DNA from 3 places in the Virgibacillus sediminis genome. Region 1 is predicted to be linked to each of the others. Evidence: predicted binding sites of a transcription regulator. Region 1 holds the regulator's gene; each other region holds the start of a gene.

What was found. The regulator LexA, encoded in region 1, represses DNA repair genes until DNA is damaged. The targets are predictions, from matches to a motif close to CGAACATATGTTCG.
Region 2: the regulator LexA is predicted to act here: its motif matches at 3,359-3,372, upstream of ACFODW_RS03235 (DNA polymerase IV).
Region 3: the regulator LexA is predicted to act here: its motif matches at 4,417-4,430, upstream of ACFODW_RS04760 (YolD-like family protein).

Annotation. Positions count from the first base shown of each region.
Region 1 covers NZ_JBHRRZ010000001.1:141,592-149,478, reverse strand. Annotated here, with positions in the region: gene tkt (transketolase) at 1-1,225, opposite strand, end outside; gene ACFODW_RS00735 (DUF896 domain-containing protein) at 1,332-1,565, opposite strand; gene ACFODW_RS00730 (YneB family resolvase-like protein) at 1,656-2,294, opposite strand; gene lexA (transcriptional repressor LexA) at 2,580-3,203, shown strand; tRNA gene ACFODW_RS00720 (tRNA-Gln) at 3,526-3,600, shown strand; gene ACFODW_RS00715 (H-type small acid-soluble spore protein) at 3,661-3,840, shown strand; gene ACFODW_RS00710 (protein-glutamine gamma-glutamyltransferase) at 3,993-4,835, shown strand; gene ACFODW_RS00705 (tetratricopeptide repeat protein) at 4,896-7,601, opposite strand.
Region 2 covers NZ_JBHRRZ010000005.1:25,929-33,815, reverse strand. Annotated here, with positions in the region: gene ACFODW_RS03250 (manganese catalase family protein) at 205-1,065, opposite strand; gene dacB (D-alanyl-D-alanine carboxypeptidase/D-alanyl-D-alanine endopeptidase) at 1,275-2,681, opposite strand; gene ACFODW_RS03240 (hypothetical protein) at 2,976-3,239, shown strand; gene ACFODW_RS03235 (DNA polymerase IV) at 3,392-4,645, shown strand; gene ACFODW_RS03230 (hypothetical protein) at 4,691-5,494, opposite strand; gene ACFODW_RS03225 (hypothetical protein) at 5,717-6,073, opposite strand; gene ACFODW_RS03220 (hypothetical protein) at 6,210-6,590, opposite strand; gene ACFODW_RS03215 (glycosyltransferase family 2 protein) at 6,781-7,752, opposite strand; gene ACFODW_RS03210 (tetratricopeptide repeat-containing glycosyltransferase family 2 protein) at 7,789-7,887, opposite strand, start outside.
Region 3 covers NZ_JBHRRZ010000008.1:118,555-126,441, forward strand. Annotated here, with positions in the region: gene ACFODW_RS04740 (restriction endonuclease subunit S) at 1-429, opposite strand, end outside; gene ACFODW_RS04745 (toll/interleukin-1 receptor domain-containing protein) at 827-1,567, shown strand; gene ACFODW_RS04750 (TRAFs-binding domain-containing protein) at 2,243-3,604, shown strand; gene ACFODW_RS04755 (TIR domain-containing protein) at 3,629-4,051, opposite strand; gene ACFODW_RS04760 (YolD-like family protein) at 4,456-4,734, shown strand; gene ACFODW_RS04765 (hypothetical protein) at 4,913-5,332, shown strand; gene ACFODW_RS04770 (glucose 1-dehydrogenase) at 5,689-6,414, shown strand; gene ACFODW_RS04775 (DctP family TRAP transporter solute-binding subunit) at 7,245-7,887, shown strand, end outside.

The DNA of each region.
Region 1 (7,887 bases):
CGAACCAGATGTTTCTTCCAGCATAGTTTTTACGAGAGAAATCATCTTCTCCCTCAATCAGAGTTTTGTTTGAACCAGCTAAATCGGCACTTCCGCCAAAGAAGTTCGGAACGGACTTGGCAATAGCGTTCAGGACCTTACCTGAGGATGCACGAGTTGCCAGCGTGTCCTTCTCTGGTTCAAAAACAGGAAGTTCTTTATCCCAGTCAGCCGGAAGCTCTCCTGAAAGAACAAGTTCAAATTCCTCTGCAAGTTCAGGGTATTTTTCCTTGTATGTTTCCAATGTTTTATTCCAAGCTGCTTCAGCTTCTTCCCCCTGCTTTCCAATCTTCTCGTTGAAATCAGCATAGACATCTTCAGGTACATGGAATTCCTCATGTTCCCACTTATAGAATTCTTTAGTGAGCTTAACCTCATCGCCTCCAAGAGGAGCGCCATGGGATGCAGCTGAAGCTGATTTATTAGGGGAACCATAACCAATAACCGTTTTCACTTCAATCAGTGTCGGCTGATCTGTGTTCTTCTGTGCTTCTTTAATAGCATGACGAAGCTCGTCTACATCATTACCGTCCTCAACACGGAGCACTTGCCAGCCATACGCCTTGAACCGCTGCTCTGAATTATCCGAAAAAGAACGGTCCAAATCACCATCTAGAGAAATATCATTGGAATCATAGAGTGCAATGAGCTTTCCTAAGCCCAGGTGCCCTGCCAGAGAAGCAGCTTCATGGGAGATCCCCTCCATTAAGTCGCCATCACTGACAATTGCATAAGTATAGTGGTCCACTACATTAATATCTTCTTTATTGAATTTTGCACTTAAATGAGCTTCTGCCATAGCCATTCCTACGGACATAGCTATCCCCTGCCCAAGAGGTCCTGTTGTTGCTTCCACCCCATCTGTATGATGTACTTCAGGGTGACCTGGTGTTTTTGAATCCCACTGGCGGAATCCTTTCAGGTCTTCCATGGTTACATTATAGCCGGAAAGGTGCAAGAGGCTGTATAGGAGCATGGATCCATGTCCTGCGGATAATACAAAACGGTCTCTATTAAACCATTTGGAATTTTTAGGATTGTGGTTCATAAAATCCGTCCACAATGTGTATGCCATCGGAGCGGCACCCATTGGCAAACCTGGATGTCCGGAGTTTGCGTTTTCAATTGCGTCAATGGATAAGGTACGAATGGTATTGATTGATTGCTGTTCAATTCTGTCTGCCATTTAAAATCTCCTTTTCTCTTTCTGTCTGATTTGTTTGTCACATATACATTCTATAATGAAACTTTTCACATAACAAGTGAAAGTTCATTATTGATAATGAACAGTTTTAATGTTTTTTGTTTCTTTCCTGCAGGTCCCTTACTTTTTGAGGGGTTACATCGTTCCCTTCCGGATCCATCACTGTCATAGACTTAAATTGGTTTTTGAATGAATTCCGGACGTTTTTCAGGTATTCCTCCCGAAGCTTTTTCTGTTCCTTTTTTTCTTCTTCCGTTAAACCCTCTTTTTTGGATTTTCTGGAAAGCTCATTGATACGCCCTAATTTTTCCTCAGATAACATGTTTAAACCTCCTTGAGGCCCCTGCAGAACATAAAAAAAGCAGGGACATCCCGTCCTTGCTCTTCATATTATCGTTCCATATGTTCATAATCAAGTATTTTGATACTCCTGGTACCTGCGGTGGACAGTTGCTTTGGATACCGGATATCCCAGATTATTCAATGTCTTTGCAATTTCCTCAAAGGTCATTTTATTCCGCCTCAATCTTACTACTTCCTCGATGGGAAATGGGACTCTTTCCCTGCCGGGAGCCTTTCCTTGATTTGATAGATTATCCGCCGGGTTATACCCCTCTTTAACGGCCTTTTTCATGCCTCTCCTAATTTTCGCATTATGAATTTTCCGTTGGTACTCTTCCACTATTCCTACTATTTGAAGAACCATGGAGTCGGATTCGGACAGTTCCAGTTTCCCGTCATGGATGGCAGTATACACCGGTACTTCTAATTTTTGCAGCTGATGAAACAAGGCAATCTTTGTATTACCGCGCCCAAGCCTCGTCTCATCCTGTATCAACAGACAGTCAGCACTTCCTTCTCCAAAATAATCAAGCATCTCGAATATGCCCTCACGATCTATATCGTATCCGCTTCTTTGATCCTCTATGGAGGCAATCACTTCAAACCCGAATCTTACCGCCAGTTCATTGAGTTCCTGCCGCTGTCTCTCCAGTGATGTTTCTTGTTCACTTTTATTGGTACTAACTCTGCAATAGATGATAGCTCTCATGTGTCATAACCCCTTCTGTCGATCTCAGCTGGTTATCATAGCAAAATACAAAAACCCCAGCATCAAAATAAAAGCACCTATATAAAATACATCGGTCATTGTTATTTTACCAAACATACAGCATTCCCCCCACAAAATTTAAGAACCTTTGTTCGCATTTAAGTACATTCATATTAATACCGAACGTATGGTCCTGTCAACCGTTTTTTCGAACTAACGTTTGCATTACCTGGTACCAAATGGTAAACTATCACTAGTAAATTCTATGTGCGAGGTGTTTGATAGATGACTAAGCTTTCAAAAAGGCAGCAAATGATCCTTGATTATATAAAAGAACAAGTCAGTGAAAAAGGTTATCCCCCATCTGTTCGTGAGATTGCAGAAGCAGTGGGGCTTGCTTCTAGTTCGACGGTGCACGGCCACCTCTCCAGGTTGGAAAGCAAAGGCTTCATCAGGAGGGACCCGACAAAGCCGCGTGCGATAGAAGTAATGAATATGGAAGAAGACAACAATATCCCTAGAGAAGAAGTTACGTACGCGCCAGTAATTGGTAAGGTAACTGCCGGATTGCCGATAACTGCGGTAGAAAATATAGAAGAGTACATCCCCCTCCCCAATTCTAGCGCAGGAGCGGATGACAACCTTTTTATCCTTGTTATTGACGGGGAAAGTATGATAGAGGCGGGCATTCTTGATGGAGACAAGGTCATCGTTAAACAGCAAAACACTGCTCAAAACAGTGATATAGTAGTAGCAATGACAGAAGAAAACGAAGCTACAGTAAAACGCTTCTTCAAAGAGAAGGATCATATCCGTCTCCAGCCTGAAAATGCTACGATGGACCCTCTTATTTATGAAAATGTAACAATTCTTGGAAAAGTGATCGGTCTATATAGAAATATCCATTAAACTGGATAAAAGCTGCCATTGGCGGCTTTTATTTTTCAAAATTTTCAAGTCTCCATACATCGCAGCATGGCTTTATCCTCTTTTCTTAGATATTCAATCGACACAGTAATAGTCACAAATGATGAATATGTCCGCTTACGCTTATTTTTATACTGGTGTTCTCCGTCTGCAGCTTCAAAAGATATAAAAAAATGATCTTGGACGAATAGTATCTCTCTATTCGGATAAGATAATAAGGACATACAGGCGATACAAGATACAAGGGTTAAGATCTATCTTGAAAATAGACAATTTTTTCTTGTCATTTGCAATTCCATATCGTTGGTCTATAGCCAAGCGGTAAGGCATCGGGTTTTGATCCCGTGATTCGCTGGTTCGAATCCAGCTAGACCAGCCATTTTACTTTAAACATGATTTCAATATACAAGTATGACTGATAAGGAGGAGAACGAGATATATGGATAAGCAGCGGGCAAAGGAAATAAGGCAATCCGAAAACCTCATTAATGTAACGTTCCGTGGAAATCCGATATACATACAAAACATTGATGAGCAAAACGAAACAGCCAATGTCTATATGTTGGAGAATCCACAGGAGACCCACCGCGTATCGCTCGGAGAATTGCAGGAACAATAAGAAATACAGGGAAAGTAAGAACACCGCCGGTTATACAGCCGGACGGTGTTTTTGTTTTCTGCAATGAGTGGACTAGTTGATATACACATTAAACGACACCAAGAATACACTGGGTACAAATCCAACTTTACTAAAACAAGGATGTGGACGAAATGATTCAATTGCAAGGAATGGATGCTCCAGCAAGTGATACTTGGACCTCAGATGCTATTGAACGTACAATCTACAGACAAATGCAAGGCCATCCTATCATTTATTCTTATCAAACCATGAATGGATTGCGCTTTGAACTCCAATTGCGAAAAAACATTATAGAGAGTGCAAAAGCCATGAACAACAGTGACGCACAGTTTGAAACCTTTAGGAACTCCCGCTGCAATCCGGAATATTGGCACCGGACGAGTGTCGGCGGGTTTAGATTACGGCAGGATGTCAGACCTTCGGATGCAATTGAAGATATTTACAGAAACGGCTCTCTTTATGGATTTGAATGTGCAACAGCTATATTGATCATTTACTACCGTGCTGTTTTAGCTGCTATCGGGGAGAGATTATTTAATCAGCTGTTTCAGAACCTCTACTTATACAGCTGGCATTTCGACTCTGATCTTGGCATTCAGCGAATTAATACAAATTTTACGCTTCCCGGTGATGTGGTCTATTTTAATAATCCAGATTTTCATCCAGAAACGGATTGGTGGAGGGGAGAAAATGCCGTAGTGTTGGAGGACGGAACATTTTTCGGCCATGGAATAGGAATTAAGTCCGGAGAACAGATTATCCAATCCCTCAATCAACATAGAAGGCCCGGAAGCACTCGCTCAGCCTATATGATGCCGTTTGTTACCAGGCCATCCTTTAAGCATCTATCGCAATTTTCTATGCCGTCACGAGAATTTGTTGCTTATAAGCCACAATATAAAGTGGTACACCATAACCAAGCATCCATTTCGTTTAACGGCTATCTAATCTATTTGAATAATATGTATTATTAATAGGAAAAATGCACCCTGTCTGTTGCAAGGGGCAAGGTGCATTTTCCGCTCTTGATAGAGTTAAGGGTATTCATGAACAGGCTTTTCTACCATATTCATCCATCCAAATTGGCGCAGTTTTAATTCGAATAATGTAAGTGGATCTTGGTAATTCTCTGGATTCTTCCTCATATTGTTCAAAGCTGTTTCACCGTCTTCGATCTTATTATGGGTTTCTTTCAAGGCATTTTGCAGTTCTTTAGAAGGACCAGCGAAAAATAGATGGATATCCCGATCAAGCGATTTCCCAAATAACTCCAACTGCTGGATAAACATTTCTGTAACGGATTCAGCTGCTTGGCTGTAATCCCTTGTTTCGATATATTGTTTATATCTATTATAAAGGACGCCTTTATATTGAGGCAGTGAATCAAACAACCTCCCTGCCCCCTTCAACAGAAACTGGGAAGATCCTGGCTGGCTTATCAGATCATTATTTTCCAGCTTAATGCTTCCGCTTGTCATCCGATCAATATCCCGCCGCCAATCGTCCAATACCTGCATGTCACAATGAAGCTTCAACCTTTCTTCCCCAAACAGTTGGTTAAAGCTTTCCTTCATTTCATCTAGATAACTTTGGCTTTCTACTAATTGTTCTTCACTCTCTTCCAACCATTGTTCAATAGAAGAGCGGAAATCCCTTAAAGCTGTCTCTTCAAAATAATTAGTTATCTGTTTATTCATCTCTATATTCAGTTCCTCTTGAACTGTCTCAAAATTGCTGTCTTCCTTTATATACTGTGCGCAATTTCGCAGAATTTCCGGAATATTTCTTTCCATACGTGCTCTCAGTTTTTCCCGGATGCTCTGATAAGAGTTTTTAATGTCCTGTATTTTTTTGTCCTCCATGTCACCCAATTGACGCTGAGCACCTTCAAGCTTCGTAACCATTTCCTTATTATCTTTCACGTTAACTATTAGATTTTTCTCCAGTTCCAGGCGTTGTGCCCTTAGCTGGTTAATTGATTTCTTTACATAATCTAAAATACTCTTCGTGCGCTTTTTTTCAATATTTCTATTATACCGTGCAGAGTGGATAAACTTTGACAGGCCATTGTATAGACCCACACCCCCTTCATTCTTTTGAAAATTGATTACCAACGAATCAGGGAAATAAGTATGAATTCTTCCACTTACCGACTCCATATGTTCTTCATCCTGCAAATTACTATAACCGTTGACCAGGGCAAAACAAATTGGCAGGTCTGGTTCTTGTTCCCTAATTTTTGCCGTCTTTGCCAAAACTTCCTCAGACAAAGGCTGATCGGCATTGAAGGAAAACAACAATCCATCTGCCATACTTAAATAGCTGGACAGCTCTTTTTCAGGAGCAGTCAACACCGATAGATTGTTATCTCTTAAAAAGGGAGCCGGCTTATTCCAATGGAAAAACACTTCTTCGTCTAATTCTTCCATTTCAGTATCATCTATCGTTGAAAAGGTTTTAACATCTCTATCTGAAACGGCATGTATTTCCGTTTCCTCCCCATCTTTAATCAAGAGTGCAGATGTTATTTCCCTTACGTCCTTTTCAGCTAATTCACGTACAACCGTTAAGTTCTCATTTGCATTTTCACCTATCAGCATCAAGTGAAATCTATCACTATCTACAAGCTCTTGCACCATCCATCTGTATCGCTCGTCCAGCAATGATCCTTGTTCCTGTGCCCACTTCTTTATTGATTCAAATAGTCGAAGAGCATCCTCCATCCCCTCTTGGTAGGGAGATGATTTAAGAACCAGGCTTTCTGCTTCCTCAGTTATCGATGAATCGATATTGGATGGGAAAATTCCACTCCATGCAAGAAGAGCTGAAGATGCAGCCAATGATTCTCCAGAAGCACTCAACTTAACCCAATTGATTAAATGACTAGGCATTAGAGGGAATAAATCCCTGATTAAGTACTTTCCGTCAATTAAGTCAAAATATGTTTCTTCGTAGAGTGCCGGCAGTTTTCTCCATATACGGTCATTCTCCGGTTTCAATTGAAGGAAAAAGTGGTTGATCTCCCGCAGCCATAGAAAGAACTTGTTAGTCTGGCTATAACTGTTCCAAAGCGATTCCACCAGTTTTTCAAAATAATCCTGCTCTACATGATATACAGCTATTAATACTTCTTTAAAAAAGTCAGGTTCTCTATCTGCTGCATGCCCTTTAGCCACATAAGATTCCAAAGTTTCAAACCAATACAGAGACTCCGTTCGAATTGATTCATTTATAGCCAATTCAACGGCATCATCCCAATTGCCACGCTCTTCGAAGAAAGAACGGGCCATGTCCGTAACATCAGGGTATCCTGGATTTAATTTAACGGCATTCTTAATTGATTCAGCCGCCAATTCCAAATTGCTCCGTTGTATGTATAAGGTGAATAACTGTAACAGCACTTCTGTTTTCAGGACCGATGAATCGGTTTCAACTGCTTTATAATACTCTTCTGCAATTGCCAATAGATTCAATTTGTAATGAGCATCCGCAATATTCTTTTGCGCCCAAGGCTTCAATTCATTGGAAACGTTTTCCCATTTGAATATAGCCGCTTCAAAATCATTGTTCAGGTAATAAACCTCTCCTTGCGCAAATCGGATATTCGAGAAATCCGACATCTCATTCTGCTGCTCATCCATATATTTCTCACTTAGAACCTTTATAGGATGATGCTGTTCATTATCTTCCAAAAAGGTACTGTAATAGTACTTTCTGATTAGTAGATTCTCTAATGTCATCTTACTCCCCCGCTAAAACATATTTCTACTGTAGTGTTGATTCATTACGTATGCTGTGATGATGAAAGTAGTTAGATGTAATATATGTATACCCGTTAGGCAAGAAGCAATAAACGTTTTGACATTTTTATTTCATGCGTAAAAATTCTGGACGTAAACAGGAATAGCCGATATCCAGTTCGATCGATTAGTGACAACCCTTCCCTAACACTGGTAAGTCTGCTCTGTTCAGGGGCCTTGTTAAAGTCCGTCTGAAGAAGGGCTGTTATGAGATAACTATTCCTTA
Region 2 (7,887 bases), on a different contig from region 1:
TAGAAATCTAGTGAAATGGCGCTGCGGAAATTTACTTCGCTTTTCCACGGGCGGCTGCTGAGCCTCCGAGTGCTATCGCACTTCGGGGTCTCACCTAGGCCTCTCCTCCCGTTGGAGTCTACGTATATTTCCTTCGCTAATTCAGTTCATTGTTCAACTTTTGAGTAAAGCAATTTAATTTTGTTCCAACCTCGGTAGACATGTTTATTTCATATCCGGGTCCGGCAAATCGTCCGACTTTCTCATTGCCCAAGGAGGTGTATCAAATATATACGGAGGGGCAGGCTTCAAATGTGGTACTTCTCCATATGCCACCGGCTTATCGACGTAATTAAACACACCGCACCCATCCATGCTCGGACCGTGCGCCCATCTTCCCTCTGCGCTTTCATGCCCTTTTGAATAGTTGAATAACGTATAGGCTACTTCCTGTTTTTCCAGTTCCCTCGGAAATGTGCTAGGTACTACAATGTTTTCCTTCTCTTCCAGCTCCCTTATTGCAGCATACCACTGATTCTGATGCATAGTATCACGAGCCAGCAGCCAGGATAGCATATCTTTCACACCACGGTCGTTGGTCATCTCATAAAGTCTCGCTACTTGAAGGCGGCCCTGTGATTCCGCATTCAAGTTCGCCCGGAAATCGGCGAGAAGATTTCCGCTTGCAATAATGTAATCGGCCGTCCAGCGGTTGCCTACACTGTCTGATGGCATGGCCCCCAACCCAGAAACAATTTTATGCTGTGGATTTTCCCCTGAAAGGATAGCCGCTACCACCGGATTTTTGGCTGCATCCTCAAACTCTACATCTAGTGCACCATCCAAAAGTCTGGCAATCATTGTTGCGAGCATCTCTATATGTGCCATCTCTTCCGCACCAGTATCCATCAAAAGATCACGGTATTTACCATCGCCTCTTGTGTTCCAGCCCTGGAAAAGATACTGCATTGCTACAGATATTTCACCAAACTGGCCGCCCAATATCTCCTGCAGCTTCTTTGCATAAATCGGATCGGGACGTTCCGGTTTGGCATGGTATTGTAACTCTTTCACATGGTAGAACAATTTGCTCACTTCCTTTTTTTGGTTAAAACGGGTAAATACCTACCCCTATATATTAGGTATTCATCCCGGTCTTTCCGTGTGAAAGGTTTATTCCAAGCGGCTACCAAAACAAAGGTGATAAATACGGGTTCTCTGTTCATGAAAGAGCGCTTTCCCACTTCATTAAAAAAACGCATCACCCTTTTGAGTGATGCGTCTGCCGATTTTCTTCAGTCTAAAATATTCAGCGAAGTCGAGTCCGCCTGCTGATCCCATCTGGACTTTGTCATTATATCCAGGAGGTCATCCTCTATCGATTTCCCTTCCTCTTCATCCAGCAAATTATTAATCATGATGGAAAAGATGACTCTTTCCCCAGCTGGATCATCCATATAGCCGGACAATGTGCTGACACCGTGGATGGTTCCCGTTTTGGCCTGAACGGAAAGACCCTTCATTCTATCCCTCAACGTTCCACCGATTCTTCGTTCCTCATGCCCGGCAATCGGCAAGGAATGGAAAAATGCGGGAAACCACTCCTCTTTCTGTACTTCATACAGCAGCTGGGTGATCTCATTGGCAGGAATCAGATTGAAATGGGAAAGGCCGGAACCATCACGTATAGATATCGTACTCTGTTTGACCCCCAGTTTCGGCAGTTCGGACTTGAGCACCTCCAGCCCTCTCTCCCAGCTGCCTTCTCCATAGGCTATTTTCCCCATTTCTTTTACCATGATCTCCCCATGGCCATTATTGCTAAATTTCATGAATGGCACCAGCAGCTCTGCAAGTGGGATAGAACGATCGGTATATAATACAGTCATATCCTCCGGCGCTTTTCCTATGTTCAAATCACCGTGCCAGCTGATCCCCTGCTCCTTAAGCGCTTGGCTGAACAGATGCACCGCATAGCGGGTCGGATCCCAGACGGACATCCATTCTTTTTCCTTCTCCCCGCCAAGCGAAATGGTTCCTTGCACGACGATTGTGTTCTCGGCATGTTTCCGCTCCACTATCACCTCGGACTCTTCCTCCCCTGAAACAGTCCGCGCTTCATTGATCACTCTCACATAATCCGTTTCGGGAAAAATGCGGATTTCCGGCCTGTCGCCAACAGCCATGCCCGGCTCCACCTCCACGATGAGGGAACCGGCATCATAATCCTCATCAGGGGCCACCGTCAGTGCGGATACCTGTGCCCCATAATAATACTGCTCATCACTCCAATTGAGATCGGGGGAAAGGCGGACATCATCATGCCATGTATCATCACCTATCACATCTCCTTCAATCCGTTCCACTCCATTCTCCCTGAGCTTTTCCGCAAAACGACGGAGATCTGCCGGCATCAGAGTCGGATCTCCTTTTCCCCGTAAAAACAAATTCCCGGTTAAGGTTTTTCCCTCCACGCGGCCGTCTGTACCAAGATCTGTTGAAAAAGTGTAGCCAGCTCCAAGTACCGTAAGTGCCGCTGCTGAGGTCAGCAATTTCAAATTGGAGGCAGGGCGGAAACGTATATCCCCCATATGGGCAAACAGCTTCTCCCCTGTCTTCGCCGATCTGATGCTGACTCCCACCAGGGCACCTTTTAATCTTGGATCACTTTTCAGAAACTTCTTCAGTTGTTTCTCCACCATCTACCGCTCCCCTATTTTCCTTTTCTTCAGCATACCATTTATTTAGTGGAGAACCACGCAAAAAACACCTATTTTTCCTTATGTTTAAAATATACAGCCAATATATAGCTAGTCCATAAAAAGGGTTTTTTTAACGGCAGCAGGAATAGCTTGCAGATCATTAGAAGCCAAAATCAGGAAGAAACGCTTAGCCGCCGAACGGGGCGCATTTCCTATACATAGGACCGTAAAGTTATGGAAAATCTAAACAAAGAGCCTGTATCAGCTCAAACAAAAATCCGGAGGTGCGAGAAAATGGCAGAACAGAATCCACAACAAGAACTGTATGAAACAACACAGCAAATCCAACAAGCAATGGAACAGGCACAGACGAGTTCCGATCCAGCTCAGATTCAGGAAGCACAGCGCCTGCTGCAGCAGGCAGAACAGGGATTGCGTACAGCCCAGACCCAAATGGGAACACAGGTAGATAACAACCCTCAATTCCAGCAAGCACAGAAGCAGTTGCAGCAGGCACAACAACAGCTGCAGCAGAAATCCGGAAGAAATACACTGTAATAGCTGCAGGAAGCTTCATCAGAGGCTTCCTGTTTTTTAATACACATCCTTTCTCATTTGGAACATATGAGGCTTGCAATTTATTTCCATTGATTATGGACGGTTAAATAGATACAATAAGAACAAATGTTCTTGTTAGGTGGTGAAGATACATGGATTATTATTCATCCTACCCTCGTCATGATGTGCTGTGTATTGATATGCGTTCATTCTACGCAAGCGTGGAAGCGGTGAAACTGGGGCTCGATCCAATGAAGACAATGCTTGCTGTGGTGGGGGATCCGAACCGTTCGGGAAGCATTGTACTGGCCGCCTCGCCTGAATTAAAAAAAAGATACGGCATCAGCAATGTCAGCCGCTTTTTCGAACTTCCAGATGATCCGGACATCCATATCGTACCCGCACATATGGCAGATTATCTGCAGGTATCGGTGGAAATCACCAAACTGATCAACCAATACGTCCCTAAAGAGGCCATCCATCAATATTCCGTGGATGAAGTGTGGGTCACCGTGAATGGGATTGAAAGATTGTTTGGCAGCCGGTGGGAAGCTGCCCGCAAAATCAAGCAGGATATTATGGAAAGCTTCGGGATTACCGCCTCCATTGGGATAGGGGATAATAAATTCCTGGCAAAGATTGTCATGGATCTGCACGCCAAGAAGGAAGGCATTGCGGAATGCCGCTATGAGGATGTGGAGGAGAAGCTGTGGCCCTTCCCTGTCGAAGATATCTGGGGAATCGGCAGCAGGATGAAACGCAACCTCAACCGGATGGGCATCATCACCCTCGAACAGCTTGCCAGATTCGATCCCGACCGGCTGAAAAAGCGGTTCGGCATCATGGGAGAGCAGCTGTACTGGCATGCCTGGGGAATTGATCTGAGTCCTGTCTTTGGTGACTTCACCAGACAGGAGCAGAAAGGCTTCGGACATGGCATTTCCCTGTTAAGGGACTATTCCCCGGAGGAAACATCCGTCTGCATCCTCGACCTCTGTGAGGAGGTATGCCGCCGGGCCCGGACAGCCGGGAAATCCGGAAAAACCATCCACCTAGGCATCGGCTATTCCCAGGAAACGGGCGGCGGCTTTTCCCGCTCCAGATCGATTGACTTGCCCACCAATGTCACGATGGATGTCTATCATGTCTGCCAGCAATTGTTCTATGAATTCTATGATCGAAAAAGCAGCATCCGACGGGTTTACGTGACCCTTGATAACCTGTTCGACAAACAGGAAACCCAATTGGACCTGTTTGAGGACAGAACCAAGAAAAATGATATCGGCTATGTAATGGATGACATCCGTGATAGATATGGCTCCACCGCCATCCTGCGAGCCTCCAGCTATACGGATGCTGGGATCACTCTGGAACGGAGCGGGAAAATCGGTGGGCATTATGCTTGATAAAGAATAGCCTCACCTAGTATGAGGTGAGGCTTTTGGTATTGACTATCCATTTGCGTTGCCGGCTATTTCTGCTGCTGTCAGAGTACCGCCAAGGATAGTTACTGTTTGGTTTCCTGAAAGATCAGGAGCTTCAGCAACAAGCGTATAAGTTGTAGGTCCCTCGGTCGGCATCTCATCACAGCAAGTAAGGGTAGTAGTATGCCCCACACCTGCTTGAGTAGAGGTATCCGTGGTAGTACAGATTACTTCCCCATCATCGCGGACGATACTAAATTGAACGGTTTCATTCCCCGCGGAGGAAGTCCAGTTGGCAAAAGCAGTCAGCCATACTGTGTTATTAGGGTCATCAACATTTATAGTTACTGTTGCAAGATCTGCCTCTGGGTCTGTAGCAGTCAGAACAATTGGAGGGGTTGCATCCACTTCGGTACAGTCAAATTCAATAAATACCCCTGGGGCGCCTGGTTCGCCTGTTGGCCCTGTCGGACCGGTTGGCCCCGTTGGTCCTGTCGGGCCGGTTGGGCCACGCTTCCCTTTTGGGCCCCTATCTCCTTTCGGCCCTTTCTTACCTTTCGGTCCAGGCGGGCAAACACAGCAGCACTCCTTCTTTTTACAGTGTTTACAATGATGATCTTTCCAATGGTGGTCATGACAATCGCAATCATGGTGATGTTTCTTTTTATGGTGGTCATGACAATCACAATCATGATGGTGTTTCTTCTTATGGTGGTTATGACCGTCGCAATCATGGTGGTGCTTCTCTTTATGGGAGCCCGCTTTGGCATGTTCTTTGATTTCCTTCATTTCGTCCTGAATGATTCGTTTAAACTCATCTTTGAAAGACATTAAACATTCACCTCCTGTAATAGTTTCTATACATCATATGCCAGATTCTTAAATACGGATGGATAGATGCATAGACTTGCTAACATTTAGGCTAATATTCGCTGGAATACTATTTCTGGGCAGCACATTTTTTTCTGTGGTGAATATCTTTTAAAAAAGGGACTTAGTTTGAACTGAAAAGGAAGCAGCAGAGAATGCAACTCTCTGCTGCCCTCTAGATAACTAGGCACTGCCTAGTAGTTCCTCCAACAAGTCGATCAGTTCTTGAATGAGGTCGGAATCACCCCCTGCCAAGGACAAAGCCGCTATAATTGCAGCTAGACTGGCTGGAACAGAATCTTCATTATTAACAACGATATTATTCTCTGGGTTTCCGATATTCTCATAGCTGGTGAAGTCAAAGTCAGCCTGACGTTGTCTCTGATCTTGGTCCTGCTCCTGGTCTTGTTCCTGCAATTGGGCCTGGCGCTGGAGTTGAGCCAAAAGATTATCCAGTCTACCTTCCACACCTCTCACATCTCTTCTGTCTTTGTGGGAATCATCTTCATGATGTCTTCTATGCTTGTTACAGCATCCCATATCTGCACCCCCTTTCCTTTACTAGTACTATATGAAACCCTGTTGGACATGAAAGGGTTCCTGCCTTGTTTCAATTAAAATAATCAAAACGCCTCCTGCTTACAGCTTTAAATGTTTTTACATAGGACAGGACTAATTAGCTGTTGGTGACCGTAGTGGTACCACTCGTTTCACGAAGCAAATTGATCAGTTCAACAATGGTTGCTTGACTAGCAGAATCATTGCCATTTCCTAATAAAGACAAGGCCACCAAGATTGCAGCAAGGAAGCCTAATCCATTTGCTTCATTATTTATGACAATTTTGTTGGAAGGATTACCAATGTTTTCAAAATTGCTCGCGTCAAAGTCAAACTGGCGTTGTCTTTGGTCTTGGTCCTGTTCTTGATCTTGGTCCTGCCATTGGGCCTGCCGTTGCAGCTGGAATAAGATGTTATCCAGCTTCTCTTCCAATCTTCTAACCTCGTCCTCTCTTCTGCAGTAATCATCCTCATAATATCTTCTACGTCCGCACCCCATGGCTGTGCACCTCCTTTCTTACTTGTAATATATGAACGGTTTTTCTTAGTGCTAGGGTATCTGTCTCCCTATGTTCTAAATTAAGTCATCCAACCTATCCATAAGCATATAAATAACCCGGATAATGTCCTATCCGGGCCTGGTATGAATGAAGCTTGATATATTTATAGACACTTGAAACCCTTCCCTATTAAGAAAGGATTCCTTCAGGAGGGAGATAATCCTTCAGCCTTCTTAGCGCATTTTTATAATTATAGAAGTCCGACCATGGCGGGTGAATCGCCATCAACACCAGCTCAGGATCAGAAGTTCCGTGCATTCTATAGATCATCTTCAGGTTTTCCACATTTCCATCTTCCCCTCGAAAACTGACGGGATGTTCCTGATGGTAGCCGATTGTTTTATCCATACTAATAAACGAAACTCCCAACCTATGAAGGCGATAGCCGAGTTCCCAATCTTCTAGCCCATACTTGATAAACCCCTCGTAAAAACCTCCTGCTTGGTCAAAATGCTTCTTCTCCATCGACACACATCTGGTGATACACAATAGCCATGGGGCGACATCCGTCCTTCTGCATTCATTTCTTACCTCTTGGCTCATCGACCAGGCAACCATTTCTTCCACTTTTTCGATATTTTCCCGGATATCCTGAGGTGTGAGAATATCGACAACTTGACTACTATTCAGATAAGAATCATCCCATAGCTTCTTTTGGCTTAAAAAATAAGAAATAGTTGTTTTCTCATAGTCTGTAAATTCCGGGTAAAAATGTGTGTAGATTCCTTTCCAGGATTCCGGTACCCCAGAAATTACGGTATCTTTATATATTCGATGGTAAGAATCTATCACTTCAATAAAGGAAGGAAGCACCAGAAAATCGGCATCGCAGAAGATAAGGTATTTACCTTTCGCCTGTTTAGCTCCAATGTTTCTTGTCTTGGATCTTCCCTGCTGAGAACGATTAGAAATATAATGGAAGTTATAAGAAGGGCGGTAAGAGTCCAATACATCCCCGGTATCATCGTTAGAACCATCATTCACCACGATTACTTCAAATTCGCTGTCTGGAAAGGTTTGATTTTCAAAAGAAGTCAGCGTAAGCAGCAATTGATGGGAACGATTGTAAGTGGGTATAACTACACTATATGTCACAGACATATTTATTCACTTCCTTCACAGAATAGGTCCTCTCTATCATCTGCAGTCATCCGGGAAGTTCGTTTCAAAGAATTCTTTATTACTAAGGATGGTCCGATCATTCGGCCGGTATTTCCTCGCGACCTCATTATGCTC
Region 3 (7,887 bases), on a different contig from region 1:
CATATCCAAAGATTTAAGAATGGCTGGCGTTAATTTTCGTACAGTGCTTCCTTGCATGGATATCGCCATTTGCTTTTTCATGGAGTATGATTCATTCAACGCATAACAGAGATAGCTATGATCCAATTGCTGGTGTTTAATAATTAGATTAGCAAAGTTTTGGTTAATGATTTTCCCTTGATTTACATCACTTACCAGGGTAGCTTTTGAACTTACAAAGCTGAAAACAACTTCTCCATATCTACTTAGATAGCTGTCTTTGTCACTGGAATTTCTATTAGAGATACTAGCTTTTGAATCGAGGAATAAGCCATCCAAATCATTCGTTAAATCTTCGTATGTATAAGCAACTAAAGTGGGGTCATATTTCTCGTTTCCTCTAGAAAGGTTTCTTCCTATTTTAACTGTTACAATATCTTCAAGTTTCATATCCCGCCCTCTTTAAAAATATTTTTAAAAAATTACTTAACCATATTAGCTATTTAATCATATCATTAGGAAGTATTAAGTCAACAATTCGTATGTAATTTTTACGAATTACATAAGTTGTTGGATAGCTATTATGTCCTATCAAGTACTTTATGAAAAAATATTAGAAGGACACTTGATTTGTTTTGGTGCATTAAAGGTTTAAAAGAATAATACTGAGGTGGAGCTATTATCGAAGAAAAGAAAGGTATAATGTTTATAAAGATACTTCAAGCAAAGAAGAATGCGGATAAAATGCGTCAGAAAAAAATGGGAAATTTTACATAAACTATCAAATTAATCAATAAATGATATGATTAGTTCTATAAAATTTAATTATTTAGGAGAGGTTGGTAAAATGGATTTTAAATATGATGTAACAGTCTCTTTTGCTGGTGAAGACAGGAATATAATCGAACCAATTGCTCTAGAATTGCATCGAAAAGGCGTTTCGATTTTCTATGACAAATTGGCACAATCAGACCTATGGGGAAAAGATCTGTATCAACATTTAGCAGAGGTATATAGCTCAAAAGCAAAATATTGCATAATTTTTGTATCCGCTCATTATCTAAAAAAAAGCTGGACAAAACACGAGCTAAAAAGTGCACAGTCTAGATCTTTTCAACAGGATCAAGAATATATATTGCCAATTAAATTAGATGACTCAGAAGTGCCAGGATTACCAATTACTTTAGGTTACTTAGACGCAAGACAAATGAACACAGAAGAATTACTAAAAATAATCTTAGATAAATTAGGATTTGAAAACAAGAAAAAAGATACTATTCTTTTTTGGAAAATTAGGAGCGTCATAAATGCAAATGATCCTATGGATTTATTATCACTTGGAAGAGATATAGATGTTGGACCTCCTAGTGACGAATATGACCCCGAAATAGAAGAAATTTATGATATTTTACCTTTAGCAAAATCACCAGAAGAATTATCTGATGGGATAATTAGGATTTTCGCAAAGTATTTCTCAGTTGAGGACGCTCTTAGATTTCGCAATTATAGCAAGTTATCAGAAGAGATTTGGGAACTTAAAGATGGTAATAGTCTTGGAGGACTATATAATTATGGAAAGGGAATCTAAGTATACGTTATTTTAATAATATAACGTATACAATTCGGTTCCTTACAATCATAAAGTATCATAACTAAAGAGTTATGATACTAAGAATAGTAGGTTTTTATAGAAATTGGGCGTTCGAGAATAAGAAGCAAGAGTAAGTAGGTAGCGATAAAAAGTAGACCTATTTAACCCAGCAGCATCTAATATTCCCTGAAGACTATACTCCTTACTGTCATACACTTTAAAGGCCAATTCCAGCTTGGAATGGCTTTTTTGGTCGACCGCCTATTCTTCCTGAAATAATCTCGCATTCAAAATGGAGCTAGCCATCAAAGATGGTAAGCGGAGTTTTCCCATAAGCGTTGTTGCCAATGAGCTCATTATTTGATAGATATGAGGTTAATCCATACTCCTTATAAGTTAAGTCTTTAATTAAATCAACAAAATGTCATGTTGTTAATTTTGTCGAGTGGATAGATGCAAACTTTGAAAGACTAGTTACATCCTGCGAAGATGTGAATTACACTATTACAAGACTTGATTTCGATATGATATGGAATTTGTGCAAAAGAGTTTTATTATTCCAATTGATATTGAAACAGTATTTTGTAAATTATGTTATATTTTTAATATAAGGGCATTATGGAATTTCAGGTAGTAGTAAGAAAACAATATTTGAAGAGAGGTTGTGAGGAAATGTCGTTGAAACCTCTGGTTTTTGTAGCAATGCCATTTGGTAAGAAAAGTGATGATCGCACTACAATCGATTTTAATGCCATATATGAAGACGCGATTAAACCAGCTATAAGAGAATTTGAACAAGATTTAGAAGTAATACGAGCGGATGAAGAAACAATAGGTGGATTTATACATGGGCCTATGTATGAGCGCCTATTGTTATCTGAAATTGTCATAGCTGATTTAACATTAGCAAATTCTAACGTTTTTTATGAGCTTGGGATCAGGCATACTGCTCGTCCAAAGTCTACTATATTGCTCTTCTCCAAAGATACTAGACTTCCTTTTGATGTTCTTCCATTGCGTGCAATCCCATATGAACTCACTACTAAGGGAGAATTAAGTGAAGAGGAATGTGAGCGGTTAAAAAAGGAAATTAAAAGTAGAATAGTTGAAGCATTGGCTGAAGGGAACCCTGATAGCCCACTATTCCAACTCATAAGTGATTTTCCAGGAGTAAAGATAAAGCACGATCAAGCAAACTCATTTAGAGAAAGATTATTTGAGATTGAGAGCCTACACGAGAAACTAGCTGACCTTCGCCATTCAAAAGAGTCAGACACCTTAGAAAGAATAAAAGATATAGAAAGTCAACTAGGCCATTTAGAATCCTCTTCATATGAATTATTATATGATCTTTTGATGTCTTATAGAAGTATTGAAAGCTGGGAAGATATGGTTCGTTTAATTGAACATTTTCCTCTTGAATTAAGAGAAAGTATTAAAGTTCAGGAACAACTTGCTTTGGCTTTAAATAGAAGAAATAAAAGTCAAGATCGAGATAGAGCAATTAGAATATTAAATTCAATATTAGAGAATTATGGAGATTCTTCTGAAACTCTAGGAATTTTAGGTAGAATTTATAAAGATAGGTATTTTGAAAAAAGTTCTACAGGAGACAACAGAGGAGCTAGGGGAGCACTAAAAGAAGCGATTAATTGTTATTATAAAGGATTTGAAGAAGATCCGCGCGATTATTACCCTGGTATTAATTTGTTAACCTTGTTGTTCATTCAAAATAGTGGAGATTCTAGAGAATGCTTTGATAAGTTAAAACCTCTAGTGAAATTTTCTTTAGAGAGACAAGGTGACTTAGAATCAACTAACTATTGGGTTATAGCTTCTTTATTAGAGTTCGCATCGTTATGTAAAAACTGGAACCTTGCAAATGAAGCAGCAGATAAGATGTTAAATACCCCATATGGAAATATGGAAATAAAAACGACATTAAATAATCTTAACTTTATTCTTAATGAATTAGAAGATAGAAATGAGGATACAACTCAATTGAAAGAAATAATAGATGATTTAAGCAAATAAAAAGGGGACCCCCTTTTTATTTGCTTAAAGTGAATGTCTTCTAATTGAACTAACTATAGAGCTTGTTGACCAACCTACTAACTCATCAGCTTTTTCTTGAATTTCCATAGGTGTCCTTTTTTGACCTCTTGGTTTAATCGCTACAATGGGTTTATTTTTATCTTCAGCTATTTCTATTTCCTTTAAGATCCACTTACTATGACTATAATACATTCCAGATATTATCAAGACGATATTTGTTCCGGATATTTGTTCCTCTAGTTCTTTTTCTAATTCTGCATCTGTCGCAGTATCCAAAGAATCATGTTCTGGGACACTATGATTACTCCATTTAAACCTTGGCGCTTTATCAAGCATTTCTTCTAACTTGTAATATGAGTCGTTGTGTCCCCAAGCATGACTAATAAAACACCTATAGTTCTTCAAAGCGGAATTTGTAGAGTACATATATAAAACCCCCCTATGCAAAGTGTAATATGAAAATAATTCCATATATTTAAGTGTAATACATTACAGAATATTTTAACAGAAATTATAGTCAGGCAAGTCTTTAAAATTCATAGAAGAGACTAATTTTTCTTGTTGCTCAAGTCTTTATCTAATAGTTGCATAGGGACGTAAATTCCAAAATTCCCCTTTTCAGAAACAAAACAGTCAATTTCTTAATTATTTTAGGATTCGCGTCAACTTATAGAGAGGGAGGACGAATAAAATGATTGAGGATATCAGCTAATAATTATAGCTCCTTAAGTTGTAGAGAGAAACTTTGTTAAATAATAACTTTGCACCATAACATTCTTAGTGATAACATAAGAACAAATGTTCTAATCACTTAGAAAGGTGGATGCATAATGGGCCAACTAAACGATCGTGGAACCAAAAAGTGGACTTCATTAATGATGCCGGAGCATATTCAGCTGTTAAATCAGATGTGGAAAGAGAAAGAATACAAAGAGAAACCCATTCTTGATGAGCAAAAGATGCAGGATATCAACGCTCAACTGCAGCTGGCGATACATAATAACTTGACAGTTAACATTAAAAATAATGCCAACCGTGACTATGAAACGATTGCAGGTAAACTGCTGAAAATTGATTCGTTGGATAAACAAATCCAGTTAAATGAATGAAGACCGAACCGTTATTCCCTTGGAGAGTAACTTTAGATATATCTATTGACTAGCGCCTCAATTGAAGGGTAAATTTTTGGATATAAGTGGTATTAGCAGCAGGAATACGTTTATTCCTGTCGAATATATATTTCTACTAGTACTATTTGCTTATAGAACGAGTAAGGAGAATAGCCACATGGAAACTGAATACATGAAAGAAGCCTATGGCTTGCTGTTTGAGATTGAAACCGGGCTGAGTCAATACATTGAACAAACAATGGAGGAAACCTATGGGATCGGCTGGCAGATACAGGCTCCTGTCACCATGAAATATAAACCCTATTCCAAACACTTCACTTCCTTTTATTACCACGAACTTATCTCCATGCTGCGAGCTTACCCCTGTTTTGATGAACTTCCTAAAGATGTTTACCTCCAGCTGCTAAGAACCATTCCCCTCAGAAATAAAATTGCTCATTGTAAGAGTATTAGTGATCCAGAAATGACACAATTACAAGATACTTACAAGTTGGCTATGGAATATATATGCTTTACGGGAGAAGTTACTGGTTATACCACGGGCAAGGAATCAACCGTTTCTTGTCTACACTATTGATGCTAGAGTATCGTAGCATTTTAGGGTTGAGTACAATTGTATTGAGGCTTTGAAATTACGTTTGATAATTTTTATGAAAAGTTTGATTAAACTTAAGCTGATAGCAGGATTTCATAAATTCAGCAATCGGGCCATATCTGGCTAACCTCATAATACGAACGGGGGCAGGTTAGTTTAAGTGAAATGTTTTAGCTTGTTCAACAATCGGGCGAGATCGTTGAAGGTTATTAGAGATGTGTAGCCACATAACCAAATAACTTGTATCCATCACGACTACATGTATATTATTATATATAAAGGTTAAAGTACAATAAACTAGTGATTAATAAAGAAATTTAACAATGGAGGAATAGATAGTGAGTAGGTTATCAGAGAAAGTAGTAATTATAACTGGAGCAGCAAGTGGTATGGGAGAAAGTTTCGCAAGATTGTTTGTAGAAGAAGGAGCAAAAGTTGTACTAACTGATATTAATGAAGAAAAGGGTCAAAAAGTAGCAGAGGAACTTGGAGAAAATGCACTTTTTGTTAAACACGATGTAGCTAATAAAGATGATTGGCAAGTAGTGGTTGACAAGACAGAGAATACATTTGGGCCGATTACTGGGCTTGTTAATAATGCCGGAATAGTGGGACCAAATGATATCCCGTTGGAAGATTTAAAAGATGAAGATTTTAATAATGTTATTGCCATTAATCAATACAGTGTTTTTAAGGGTATGCAAACTGTAGTAAAATCTATGAAAAAAGCTAATGGTGGGTCCATTGTAAATATTTCTTCGACTGCAGGTTTAGTTGGATCTGTAAATGTTACTCCATATGTTACAACAAAATTTGCAGTAACTGGCATGACTAAAGCCGCTGCACTTGAGTTTGCAGAATATAATATACGAGTTAATTCCGTACACCCTGGTGGAATTAAGACTAATATAGACGTATTCGATGCGGTTAAAAAAGCTACTCCATTAGGACGGATTGCGGAACCTGAAGAAGTTTCATATTTAATCTTATATTTAATTTCAGATGAATCAACATTCTCAACTGGCTCAGAATTTGTTGTAGACGGTGGATTTACAGCTCAATAATTTTAATAATATCTTCTCCCCCCCCATCATTCATTGAGGGGGGATTTTATTGTGGCCCACTGTTGCACAATCTAGGTAGTTCAAATCAAATCCACCATACGGTTACTTTTCCTTCCAACAAAAGCCGGTTATACGTGACCATCAGTCTATCAAGGCCTCTTTTACTATTACTATTTAGATATTGTATAGTGCAAAATAAAAGTAGTGAGAATTAGAAAAAAACCTTAGAACCCTGCAACTGTTATGAGTGAAGAAAAAAGGCTCGCCAGCCCAACCAAAAAAACCAAAAGTGCTTCTGAATATTGCTTTAACGTAGACCCAGTCGTGCCATCTTTTTGATTCACTTAGATAAAGTGTCCAAACAGGTCGTAGGCATATTTTTGTTCTTGGAGCCTCTGTGGTAATAATTTTATGCAATAAACGGTAGCTAGGAGTTTGCCTGGCATGGAAGCCTATCATTACCACCTCTCCTTGTAAAGACTGTTTCTATACTTTTGTAGCAGGTCAATAATACTGGATCTCTTAATGGCAGAGATGAGTCAACATGAGGTCCTAGGTGGATCAATTTTTGGCACAGATAGTCCATTTCAGTAGCAATATTCACTCAACAAAAACAGTTAATTTAACATTATCTCCCACCCTCTTGAATTTTTCCAATAGAATCTAACGAGAAGGATACAATTATTTTAATTTTTTAATATCAGTGTATAGACAAAAGTCTAAATATAATTTATATTAGTAGCATGATGGTTGGACCATCAAACATCCAAGCGAGGGGTAAGTATTAGGAGTTGCGCGGCTCAAAAATAATAATAAGGGGGAAGTTAGAAATGAAAAAGGTATTTACAGTTTTAATGGTAAGCTTGTTTTTGGTTGTAAGCGCTTGCTCTGATGGGGCGTCAGGCGGGTCTGATAATGTTGAATTGAGTGTTGCTCATATATTTCCTGATAGTCATCCAGGAGGTATCTTTTTAGAAAAGTTAGCTGAGGAGTTGGATAGTGCTACAAATGGGGAAGTTACTCTACAAGTTAATCATAATGCTGTGTTAGGTAGTGAAGCGGATCAGATGGAACAAATGCAGGCAGGGAACCTGGATATGGCTTTGTTTTATGCTACTTCTAATTTTCAAGCATTTGATCCTGCTTTGGCTGTTGAGGAACTACCTTTTATCTTTTCTGATGTTGCTCATGCAAGAAAGGCATATGAAGGAGAATATGGGGATAAAGTAAAAGAAATGGTAAAGGAATATGACTTTGAGATAATTTCCTACTGGGAAAATGGTTTTAGACATTTCACTAATAATACACGGCCGATTTTCGAACCTAGTGATATGGATGGTATTAGGTTTAGGAGTTCAGAAATACCATTAAGATTAGAAATGTTTGATTTATTAGGGGCTAATGCTGTTTCTATGGGGTTTGATGAATTATTTACTGGATTACAACAAGGGACAGTAGATGGTCAAGAAAATC